Metabacillus sp. KUDC1714: one gene and its partner. The protein of the gene in region 1 interacts with the protein of each later gene in a pairwise test. Links are inferred from orthologs where the notes say so. Each region holds a gene or a part of one and is shown in the gene's direction. Other genes may lie near its edges.

Evidence for each region.
Region 2: the proteins of hflK (region 1) and ftsH interact in binary tests that used the Escherichia coli proteins (3 or more experiments, as listed by UniProt). The link is inferred for Metabacillus sp. KUDC1714 from one-to-one orthologs.

Annotation. Positions count from the first base shown.
Region 1 is NZ_CP055263.1:426,901-435,816, reverse strand. The notes cover bases 2,726-5,717. They hold hflK (FtsH protease activity modulator HflK), read left to right. Parts: upstream 2,726-3,722; coding sequence 3,723-4,712; downstream 4,713-5,717. Other genes in these bases: hflC (protease modulator HflC), read left to right, coding at 4,702-5,631; pnpS (two-component system histidine kinase PnpS), read left to right, coding at 2,726-3,427. Also shown: HUW50_RS02165 (MaoC/PaaZ C-terminal domain-containing protein), read left to right, coding at 193-669; HUW50_RS02160 (response regulator transcription factor), read left to right, coding at 940-1,659; more of pnpS, read left to right, coding at 1,652-2,725; polA (DNA polymerase I), read left to right, coding at 5,944-8,574; mutM (DNA-formamidopyrimidine glycosylase), read left to right, coding at 8,647-8,916.
Region 2 is NZ_CP055263.1:2,038,422-2,042,292, forward strand. Bases 604-3,599 are described here. They hold ftsH (ATP-dependent zinc metalloprotease FtsH), read left to right. Parts: upstream 604-1,129; coding sequence 1,130-3,070; downstream 3,071-3,599. Other genes in these bases: hpt (hypoxanthine phosphoribosyltransferase), read left to right, coding at 604-1,021; HUW50_RS09605 (type III pantothenate kinase), read left to right, coding at 3,180-3,599. In the rest of the region: tRNA lysidine(34) synthetase TilS, read left to right, coding at 1-463; more of hpt, read left to right, coding at 485-603; more of HUW50_RS09605, read left to right, coding at 3,600-3,871. UniProt on the Escherichia coli protein: Acts as a processive, ATP-dependent zinc metallopeptidase for both cytoplasmic and membrane proteins. Plays a role in the quality control of integral membrane proteins.

The DNA of each region.
Region 1 (8,916 bases):
CAAAATTATAACTTTTCTTACTCAGTTTTGGTGTCTAGCTCCAGCGCCTAGCCCCTCTTAGGCCAACAGCCACTCAGGAATTGAAGACAAAGAACGTCTTCTATTCCTGAGCGTCTTATGCCTGTCGGGTCTATTCAAGGCGCCCTGAGCTTTTCTTATATTCTTCTTCAAATAAATGAAGGTGGTGCAAAGATGCTCCTTGGTAAAAAGAGAAAGCTAGGTAGGCTTATTAATGAGATTACAGTTGGAGAAAAATTATCATTAACTGAAAAAATTGAAGATAAAGATCTATTGCTTTATCTTGGATTAACAAATGACGCCAATCCGCTCTATATACAGCATGATTATGCATCACAAACTCCATATGAAAAACCGCTCGTTCCTAGTTTAATGCTAACAGGGATTATTACTTCTGCAGTTTCTAAATATTTACCAGGTCCAGGTAGTCACATTGTTAAGCAAGATATAACCTTCCTTAAGCCACTTTATCATTATAGTATCGTACAATTCCTATTTGAAGTTAGTGAGATATTTGTTTCAGAAAATAAAATTGTCGTGGAAGTCCATGCAGTTAATGCCGAAGAAGAGGTTGTCTTAGAAGGAAGGATTACTGTTTGTCCACCTAGTAAACTGACACCTATTGAAGGGAAAGCTTTAGATAATTTTTAATCATCACCATTTTAACGATAGTTAAAAAAACTGACTCAATTTGAGTCAGTTTTTTTTGATTATCAGAATTTATATTCTAATGAGGTATAATAGAAGGGAGTCTAAGGGTAATAAATACATTTTCAGGAGCAGTTTGAACATTTAATAAAGCAATAGTTGCCCTTTTTCACTACTATTCGCTAGAATAGAAACAATAGAGAAAATTCATTTATAATGAATAAAATAAAAAATTGGTTCAATTGAAGGGAAATACAATCCTTGGAGGCTTATATGAGTAAGAAGATATTAGTAGTAGATGACGAGCAATCGATTTCAACATTGTTAAAGTATAATCTAGAACAAGCAGGTTATAGTGTGATAACGGCAATGGATGGGGAAGAGGGATTGCACAGTTGTTTAAATGAAGAGCCAGATTTACTTGTTCTTGACCTGATGCTACCTAAAATGGATGGTATCGAAGTGTGTAAGCAGCTTCGTCAAAGAAAGATCATGGTACCTATTTTGATGTTAACTGCAAAAGATGATGAATTTGATAAAGTACTAGGACTTGAACTAGGGGCTGACGATTATATGACAAAGCCATTTAGTCCAAGAGAGGTAGTAGCAAGGGTAAAGGCAATTCTCAGAAGAACACAATCACATACAGAAGTTGAAATTAAGGAATCTGATGAATCAGAGCAGGTAATGATCGGTGATTTGAAAGTATTACCTGAACATTATGAAGCGTATTATGGAAAGGAACGTTTAGACTTAACACCTAAGGAATTTGAGTTGCTTGTTTATTTAGCTAAACATAAAGGGCGTGTCCTTACACGTGATCAGCTACTTAGTGCAGTTTGGAATTATGATTTTGCAGGTGATACAAGAATAGTAGATGTTCATATAAGTCATTTGCGTGAAAAAATTGAAAGAAACACAAAAAAACCTTTATATATTAAAACAATTAGGGGATTAGGATATAAGCTCGAGGAGCCAAAAGTGAATGAATAGGTTTCGTTCACGATTACTTTTTGCGTTAATTACTTTAGTAATAACAGTCCTTGTTGGATTAGGGTTATTACTTGGACAAATTTTTAATAGTTATTATATCAATTCTTATAAGGATATTATGCAAAGAGAAACAAAATTAATGAAAACATTATTATTTGAGAGAGGGTTAACTGCTGAGGAGTCGTCAGATCTTGTTTTTGAACTAAGTAGCTCCTTTAAAACACATATTACTGTTTTAAATGCAGAAGATCAGATTATTTATGATGAAGGTGAAATATCAAAAAAGCATAATCATGACCATATGGTAGAAGACGTACTTCCAATTATGAAAAATAAGTCAGATGGTTACTTTTTTATTGATCAAAAGGAACAATTAGCATATTACGGGCTCCCTATTAGTGAAGGTGATTCATATAAAGGTATTGTTCTTGTCAACTCATCAATTGAACAAGTAAAAAAGGTAAACCAACAAACTTGGATGGTACTAATTGTTAGTTTAAGTTTGGCTTTTATTATTATGGTTTTTATAGGAATTAGGATAACATCTCGATATACACGTCCTATTGAATCAGCCACCAAAGTAGCGATGGAGCTTGCGAAAGGAAATTATAAGGCTCGAACATATGAAGAGCATATAGATGAAAGTGGAATGCTTAGTCAATCTATTAATATACTAGCGAGAAATCTCCAAGATATGACTAGAGCACAGGAAATGCAGCAGGACCGCCTCCAAACATTAATTGAAAATATGGGAAGTGGTTTAATCCTTATTGATGGACGGGGCTATATTAATTTAGTGAATCGAGCTTATAAGGAGCTTTTTGAGGTAGACTCTGCTGAATTTCTATACCAGTTATATTATGATGCTTTTACACATAAAGAGATTATTGAACTTGTTGAAGAAATTTTTATGACAGAGGTAAAGGTAAGGAAGCAGCTGCACTTACCGCTGAAAATAGAACGAAGACATTTTGAGGTTTATGGTGCACCGATTATCGGCACAAATGATGAATGGAAGGGTATTGTCCTTGTATTTCATGATATTACTGAACTAAAAAAGCTAGAGCAAATGAGAAAAGATTTTGTAGCAAATGTATCCCATGAATTAAAAACACCGATAACTTCAATAAAAGGGTTTAGTGAAACTCTTTTAGATGGAGCCCTAAATGACAAACAGACAGCAGAGTATTTTTTATCGATCATTCTTAAGGAAAGTGATCGTCTTCAGTCATTAATTCAAGATCTGCTTGATCTATCTAAAATTGAACAGCAAGGATTTCAATTGTCTATACAGCCGTGTGATGTAAAAGAGCTTTTAGAGGATATTGGTGTCATCCTTCAAGGTAAATCAATAGAAAAAGAAGTAGAGTTATCACTAGCTATCCCAGACGGGTTGTTATTAATAGAAGGTGACTTATATCGCTTAAAGCAGATTTTCATAAATTTAATTAACAATGCATTAACCTATACTCCTAAGGGTGGATCTGTTCAAGTAACCGTAGAAAAGCATGAACAGTATCTACTTATCGTTGTGTCTGATACTGGAATTGGTATTAAGACTGAAGAAATTCCAAGGATTTTTGAACGGTTTTATCGAGTTGATCGAGCAAGAAGTAGAAATTCTGGGGGAACTGGACTTGGATTGGCAATTGTAAAACATTTAGTTGAAGCGCACAAGGGGCAAATAAGTGTTTCGAGTAAACTAGGAGAAGGGACATCTTTTACTGTAAAGTTAAATAAAAAGTATCAAGATGGCCATATTACATAAAAAAGATAAAGAAATTTTAGTAATTTCGACATACTTTACAATTAATTTACATCTAATTTATTCTATCTTAATAAAAAGTTGATATGATACTAAGTGAAAACCCCTTCATCCAAGGAGCCAATCTTTTGGACGAGAGCATAACGCTCTCGTCCCTTTTTTTGTTTTCCTGAATACGGTTGCGAATAAAAGAGAAATAACTATGAAACCTTTTCGTAACAAAACCGTATTAAAGGTAGATCAAAAATTTTACATTTACAAATGATCTTGTTGAGTTCAAAAGGAGGTAGGGGATTAGATGTTAAGCATGAAAAGAGTTTTTACCATTATCGGTTTTTCCTTTTTAATTTCAATTTTGGCGATTGTTGCTTTTACATCTTGGTACACTGTTGATGAGTCAGAACAAGCTGTCATGATTACTCTTGGAGAGGTTGAGGAAGGTGTTAGTGAACCAGGACTACATTTTAAATACCCGTGGCCAATTCAATCCGTAGAGGTTCTTTCCAAGGAAACATTTAGCTTACAGTTTGGATACGAGGAATCAGAAGATGGAGATGTTAAGGATTTTCCTAAAGAAACAAAAATGATTACAGGTGATGAGAATATTGTTTTAGCGGATATGGTAGTCCAGTGGAAGATTATAGATCCTGGTAAATACTTATTTAATGCAGAAAATCCAACGGAAATGTTAGAAGATGCAACTTCCGCAAGTTTAAGAAGTATTATAGGAAGTTCGACAATTGATGATGCATTAACTTCAGGTAAAGTTGAAATTGAAAAGCAAGTACAAGAATTATTATCAACTCTAATTGGAGAATATGATATTGGAATCTCTATTTTAGCGGTTAAATTACAGGATGTGGATCTTCCAAATGAAGAGGTTAGAAAAGCATTCACAAATGTTACAGATGCCCGTGAAACGATGAACACAAGAAAAAATGAAGCAAATAAATACAGAAACAAACGTACGGAGGAAGCACAAGGGGAGAAGGATGCGATTATGTCTGCTGCCCAAGGAGACAAAGCTGCGCGTATGGAAGTAGCACGTGGCGATGTAGCCCAGTTTAATGCCATTTATAATGAGTATAAAAATGCAAAAGACATTACACAAAAGCGTTTAGTATTAGAAACGATCGATCAAGTGCTACCAAATGCAGAGATTTATATTATGGAGGATAACGGTAATACAATGAAGTATTTACCGATTAAGGATGCTACAACCAAGCCTGTAGCACCAGTAGAACAAGAAGGCAATGAAGGGGAAGGGAGTGAAACAAATGGACAATGATAATGTAGTGAATATGGAGGAGAAAAAGCCTGCATTTTCATTCAAAGGCTACCTTCGTGGAGGTATCATTTTACTTATTACGATCCTATTACTAGTACTTGTCTTAACAAACTTGTTTATTGTAAAAGAAAACGAATACAAAGTTGTCCGCCAATTTGGCGAAGTCGTTAGAATAATTGAAGAACCTGGACTAAATTATAAAATCCCTTTTATTCAATCTGTAACAACTCTGCCAAATTATCAAATGACATACAATGTTCAAGAGGCAGAAATTAATACAAAAGATAAAAAAAGGCTAATTATTGATAACTACACAGTTTGGAGAATTGAAGATCCAAAAAAAATGATCACAAATGCACGAACCATGGTAAGTGCTGAGACAAGAATGGCGGAGTTTGTTTTTTCAACTGTGCGCTCTGAACTCGGTCAATTAAATTATGATGAAATTATCAATGATGAGAAATCCTCTCGAGGAAGCTTAAACGACAAGGTTACAAATATCGTAAATGATTTATTAGAAAAAGACGATTACGGTATCGTCGTAACTGATGTCCGCATGAAACGGACAGATTTACCAGCAGAAAATGAACAATCTGTTTTTACGCGAATGATTTCTGAACGGGAATCAACTGCACAAGGTTATTTATCTAAAGGTGATGCCGAAAAAAATAGAATTATTGCTGAGACAGATAGAGAAGTAAAAGAGATGCTAGCAAAGGCTAAAGGAGATGCAGAGGTTATTCGAAGTGAAGGTGAGAAGGAAGCAGCTAAAATGTATAATACAGCTTATTCAAAGGATCCTGAATTTTATGAACTGTATCGAACATTACAATCATATAAGCAAACGATTGATGAAGAAACGGTTATAATTATTCCATTTGATTCTCCATATGCAAGTCTACTTAAAGGGGAACGCTAGGAGTTTACAATCGCGGCTTTTGAAGATATAACCTATAAAATCAAAGAACCAGAGTTTTCCTTTCTATTTGTAGTCGTGATAGAATAGAGAAGGAACTTATGGTTCTTTTTTTTGAATTTTGACTTCGTTTAGTGTCTAGTTCCGAGATCCATTGGTCTAGGCCAACTTTGTTTGCATGGGCTGTTACAGCGATAAACGTTAAGATCGTATGCACCTATAAGGTCTAGATTACCAAAAGGCTAAAACAAAAGCTTGTTCGTTAGGCTATGAGCTAAAGATAGGTGCTATTAATAGATGTAGGAGGAAGAAATAGTGACTAAAAAGATCGTTTTAATTGATGGAAATAGTATTGCCTATCGAGCATTTTTTGCGCTTCCATTATTGAATAATGATAAAGGTGTACATACGAATGCGATTTATGGTTTTACAATGATTTTAATGAAAATATTAGAAGATGAAAATCCATCACATATGATTGTTGCATTTGATGCAGGAAAGACAACATTTAGACATGAAACGTTCCAGGAGTATAAAGGGGGACGCCAAAAAACTCCACCTGAATTATCAGAGCAATTTCCTTTTATAAGAGAGCTTCTTGATGCTTATCAGGTATCACGCTATGAGCTTGAAAATTATGAAGCAGATGATATTATTGGTACGCTTTCTAAACAGGCTGAAAAGGACGGCTATGAAGTCAAGGTCATCTCAGGTGATAAAGATTTAACACAGCTAGTGACAGATAAAATTACTGTTGATATCACTCGAAAAGGAATAACAGATGTAGATTCCTACACACCTGATTTTGTTAATGAAAAATACGGCTTAACACCAGAACAAATTATTGATATGAAGGGTTTAATGGGGGATGCGTCAGATAATATCCCAGGAGTACCAGGGGTAGGCGAGAAAACTGCCATTAAGCTTTTGAAAGAATTTCAAACTTTAGAGAATGTGTTAGATTCTATTGATCAAGTGAGTGGTAAAAAACTAAAAGAAAAATTAGAGGAAAACCGTGATCAGGCGCTAATGAGTAAAAAGCTTGCCACAATTGATTGCAATGCACCAATAACAATTTCAGTTGATGATGTTCATTATGAAGGCTTTGATATAAAAAAGGTTACAGATATCTTTAAAGAGCTAGGATTTAACACATTATTAGAAAAGCTTGGTGAAGAAGTCGTTCAAGAAGAAGTGGTTGTTGAAGACATTAGCTTTGAAAAAGTCTCTGAACTTACAAGTGAACTATTGACTGACGAAGCAGCGTTATATGTAGAGGTTCTTGAAGAAAGCTATCATAACGCAGATATTATCGGATTCTCTATAACTAATGAGAATGGTCAATATTACATCCCTGTTGAAGTTGCGTTAGCATCAGAGCAATTTAAAAAATGGGCTGCTGATGAAACGAAACAAAAGATTGTTTATGATGGAAAGAAAACAAGTGTTGCGCTTAGCTGGAAAGGGATCACTTTAAAAGGGGTCGACTTTGATGTACTTATCGCCGCTTATTTATTAAATCCTTCACAAGACTTCGATGATGTTGCAAGTGTTGCGAGAACAAATGGTTTATCAATTGTTCAATCAGATGAGTTAGTGTACGGTAAGGGAGCGAAGCGAGCAATCCCTGATGAAGAAAAGCTTAGTGATCATATTGTTCGAAAAGGACAAGCGATATTCGCTTTAAAAGAAAAGCTAGTGAATCAACTGGAGAAAAATGATCAAACATCATTATTTTATGATTTAGAGCTACCACTTTCGGTCATTCTTGCTGAAATGGAAGCAACAGGTGTGAAAGTTGATGTTGATCGCTTAAAAGATATGGGTAAGAATTTAGCAGAACAATTAAAATCGCTTGAGGAGAATATATATGAGCATGCTGGAGAAGAGTTCAATATTAATTCACCGAAACAACTAGGAGTAATATTATTCGAAAAATTAGGTTTACCAGTGATAAAAAAAACGAAGACAGGTTTTTCAACCTCTGCAGACGTATTGGAAAAGCTTGAAGAAAAGCATGAAATTGTAAGAGGAATTCTTCATTATCGTCAGCTCGGAAAATTACAATCAACCTATATTGAAGGATTATTAAAGGTTGTACATGAAGACACACATAAAATCCATACCCGTTTTAATCAAGTTTTAACAACAACCGGACGACTTAGTTCAATTGATCCAAATCTACAAAACATCCCGATTAGACTTGAGGAAGGTAGGAAAATTCGCCAAGCATTTGTTCCATCAAAAAATGATTGGGTCATGTTTGCAGCTGACTACTCGCAAATTGAATTAAGGGTCTTAGCTCATATTGCAAATGATAAAAACTTAGTAGAAGCATTCCGTAATGATTTAGATATTCACACGAAAACGGCAATGGATGTTTTTCATGTTGCAAAAGAAGATGTTACATCGAATATGAGAAGACAAGCAAAGGCGGTTAATTTTGGTATTGTCTACGGAATAAGTGATTACGGACTTTCACAAAACCTAGGAATCACTCGTAAGGAAGCAGGAGAATTTATTAAACGTTATTTGGAGACTTTTGTCGGTGTTCAAGAATATATGGATGACATTGTCGCTGATGCGCGGGAAAAAGGGTATGTGAAAACACTTCTACATAGAAGAAGATATATTCCAGAAATCACAAGCCGTAACTTTAATTTACGTAGCTTTGCAGAACGAACAGCAATGAATACTCCAATTCAGGGAAGTGCTGCAGATATTATTAAGAAGGCAATGATCGATATGGCTGATCGATTAAAACAGGAAAATGTTCAAGCGAAATTATTATTACAAGTACACGATGAACTAATTTTTGAGGCACCAAAAGAAGAAATTTCAATTCTTGAAAAAATTGTTCCTGAAGTCATGGAAAATGCTGTAGAGTTAAACGTTCCATTAAAGGTGGATTACTCTTATGGTGCTTCTTGGTATGACGCGAAATAAACCCCATCAAGTGGCCTGTTTTGAAGCTCACTTAAGAGTTACCGTTAAACCGAATAAAAAGGAAGTGATGGAATGCCAGAGCTACCAGAGGTTGAAACAGTACGCCGTACATTGCTTCAGCTAGTACAAGGAAAAAAGATACAAAAGGTAACAATTCATTGGCCTAAAATAATTAAAAAACCTGAAGAAAGTGAACAATTTCAGGATGCCTTAGTTGGGCAAACAATACAAGATGTAAACCGTAGAGGGAAATTTTTGAAATTTATCCTTGACGATTATGTTCTAGTTTCACATTTACGAATGGAAGGTCGATATGGATTGTATAATCCAGAAGAAGAGTAT
Region 2 (3,871 bases), 1.6 Mb from region 1 along the record:
ACTTAATTACCCAGGCGGTCTAAAAGTGATTAAATCATATCAAAATTGTTTGTTTACTTTTGAACAAGATGAAGTAAAGGAATACTGTTTTGATCTTGAAATCCCTTCCGTTATCATACTTCCAAATGGGTATAAAATAACGTGTGAATTAATAAAGAATGATTCTATTGAGTCTATAGGAAATAAATCATTCCTTTTAAATCCCAAAACGTTAGTTGGACCGCTTATTGTTCGAACAAGAGAACAGGGAGATAAAATCAAATTGAAGGGCATGAACGGTCGGAAAAAGGTAAAAGATATATTTATTGATGAGAAAGTACCATTACAAAGCCGATATTCATGGCCGATAGTAGAAGATGGAGATGGGAACATCCTTTGGTTACCAGGCTTAAAAAAATCAATTTTTGAAGCTGAAAATGGAAGCGTGGATGAATACGTAGTATTACATTATAAGGAGCTATGATCTTCTAGGGGGCACACTTTTATGAGACAAGATATTGAAGAAATTTTAGTAACTGAAGAACAAATTCAAGCTAAGGTGAAGGAGTTAGGAAAGGCCCTAACTGAAGAGTATAATGATCGCTTTCCACTTGCTATAGGTGTACTAAAGGGCGCAATGCCTTTTATGGGTGATCTTTTAAAGAATATTGATACATATTTGGAAATGGACTTTATGGATGTTTCAAGCTATGGCACATCCACGGTATCATCCGGAGAAGTAAAGATCATTAAGGATTTAGATACTTCTGTTGAAGGAAGAGATATCTTAATTATTGAAGATATTATTGATAGTGGTTTAACTTTAAGCTATTTAGTTAAGTTGTTTCGCTATCGCAAAGCAAAATCAATTAAAATTGTGACTTTGCTTGATAAACCAACTGGTAGAAAAGCGGATATTGAGGCTGATTATGTAGGGTTTGCTGTTCCAGACGCATTTGTTGTTGGCTATGGACTTGATTATATTGAGAAATATCGAAATCTTCCTTATATCGGAGTTTTAAAGCCTGAAATTTATCAATAATATCAATTAATTGAAACACAGGTTCATTGTAGTCTAAATTGTTGTGTTACCATGATTTTCTATGATACTATTTAATATAGTCGTGTCTACTGTGGGAGGAGGTAAGGAATGAATCGGATCTTCCGTAATACCATATTTTATTTATTAATATTTCTAGTCATTATTGGGGTTGTAAGCTTCTTTACTGGTGCTAATCCTAAAACGGAACAAATAACGTATAATACTTTCATTTCTGACTTAAATAATGGGAATGTAACAGAGATGACGGTACAGCCGGTTCGTGGTGTATTTGAAGTTAGAGGTAAAATGAAGGGCTATGACGAAGACGAAACCTTTTTAACATATATACCAACAGAACAAGGGCTAGATCGAGTTGACAAAGCAGCTGAGGCAAATAACGTCAAAGAACTTGATGTTGCTCCTGCTGAGGAAACAAGTGGATGGGTTACTTTTTTCACATCCATTATCCCATTCATTATTATCTTTATTTTATTCTTCTTCTTGCTTAATCAAGCTCAAGGCGGCGGTAGTCGTGTAATGAATTTTGGTAAAAGTAAAGCTAAGTTATACAGCGAAGAAAAGAAGAAGGTTAGGTTTAAAGATGTAGCTGGTGCAGATGAAGAAAAGCAAGAGCTTGTTGAGGTAGTCGAATTCTTAAAAGATCCTCGTAAATTTGCAGAGTTAGGTGCAAGAATTCCAAAGGGTGTCCTTTTAGTTGGACCTCCAGGTACTGGTAAAACCTTACTTGCAAGAGCTGTTGCCGGTGAAGCAGGAGTGCCATTCTTCTCAATCAGTGGGTCTGATTTCGTTGAAATGTTTGTCGGTGTCGGTGCATCCCGTGTTCGTGATTTATTTGAGAATGCGAAAAAGAATGCCCCATGTATCATTTTCATTGATGAAATTGATGCCGTTGGACGTCAACGTGGTGCAGGATTAGGTGGAGGTCACGATGAGCGTGAACAAACACTAAATCAGTTACTTGTTGAAATGGATGGTTTTGGTGCAAACGAAGGTATTATCATTGTTGCAGCAACTAATAGACCAGATATTCTTGACCCAGCATTATTACGTCCTGGACGTTTTGACCGTCAAATTACTGTTGACCGACCAGATGTTACAGGCCGTGAAGCTGTCCTAAAAGTACATTCTCGTAATAAACCACTTGATGAATCTGTCGATTTAAAGGCAATTGCTGCTCGTACTCCAGGTTTCTCAGGTGCTGATTTAGAAAATCTTTTAAATGAAGCAGCTCTAGTTGCTGCCAGACGAGATAAAAAGAAAATTGATAATACAGACCTTGATGAAGCAACAGACCGCGTTATTGCAGGTCCAGCTAAAAAGAGCCGTGTTATTTCTAAGAAAGAGCGAAATATCGTTGCTTATCATGAAGCAGGACATACCATTATTGGGGTCGTGCTTGATGAAGCTGACATGGTACATAAAGTTACAATTGTTCCTCGTGGTCAAGCTGGTGGATATGCTGTCATGCTCCCAAAAGAAGATCGATACTTTATGACAAAACCAGAGCTTTTAGATAAAATTACTGGTTTGCTTGGTGGTCGTGTTGCAGAAGAAATTGTCTTCGGAGAAGTTAGTACTGGGGCACATAATGACTTCCAAAGAGCAACAGGTATAGCAAGGAAAATGGTTACTGAATACGGTATGAGTGAAAAGCTTGGTCCGTTGCAATTCGGTCAAGCACAAGGAGGTCAAGTATTTTTAGGACGTGACCTTCATAATGAGCAAAACTATAGTGATGCAATTGCTCATGAAATTGATATGGAAATTCAACGCTTTATTAAAGAAAGTTATGAGCGTGCTCGCCAAATTTTAACTGAAAATCGTGAAAAGTTAGAGTTGGTGGCACAAACATTATTAGAAATTGAAACCCTTGATGCAGCTCAAATAGCAAGTCTTGTTGAGCATGGGAAGCTTCCTGATCGTCCGGTAATCGTGAACGATAGTGAAAATAAGGATGCAAAATCTGATGATGTTAAAGTAAATATTCAAACAAAAAAAGATGAAGATAATCCTTCTGAAAAATCATAATAAAGATGAAAGATCGATGGCAAACTAATATGTCATCGGTCTTTTTTTTGATAAAATGAAAAGGAATATGTAAACTAGTAAAAAGAAATATTATAAAGTGGTGATACTAATGATTCTTGTATTGGATGTAGGAAATACTAATACTGTATTAGGGGTATATGATCAGGATGTTTTAAAGCATCATTGGAGAATAGAAACAAGCCGTAATAAAACGGAAGATGAGTTTGGTATGGTAATAAAGGGGTTATTTGAACACGAAGGTCTTCCCTTTAAACAAATAGAAGGGATTATCATTTCTTCTGTTGTACCGCCAATTATGTTTGCGCTTGAAAGAATGTGCATGAAGTACTTTGATGTTAAACCATTAGTTGTAGGTCCGGGAATAAAGACAGGCTTGAATATTAAATACGAAAATCCTCGTGAAGTTGGAGCCGATCGTATCGTGAATGCTGTTGCTGGTATACAAGATTATGGCAGTCCACTAATTATTGTTGATTTTGGTACAGCTACTACATATTGTTACATCAATGAACATAAGCAATATATGGGTGGGGCGATTGCGCCTGGTATTAATATCTCTACTGAAGCCCTCTATTCTAGAGCTGCCAAACTACCAAGAATAGAAATTACGAGACCGAATAACATTATTGGTAAGAATACTGTGAGTGCGATGCAAGCTGGAATTTTATATGGATATGTTGGACAAGTAGAGGGAATTGTTAAAAGAATTAAAGATCAATCAAAGGAAGTGCCAAAAGTTATTGCAACAGGTGGTCTTGCATCATTAATCGCGAGGGAATC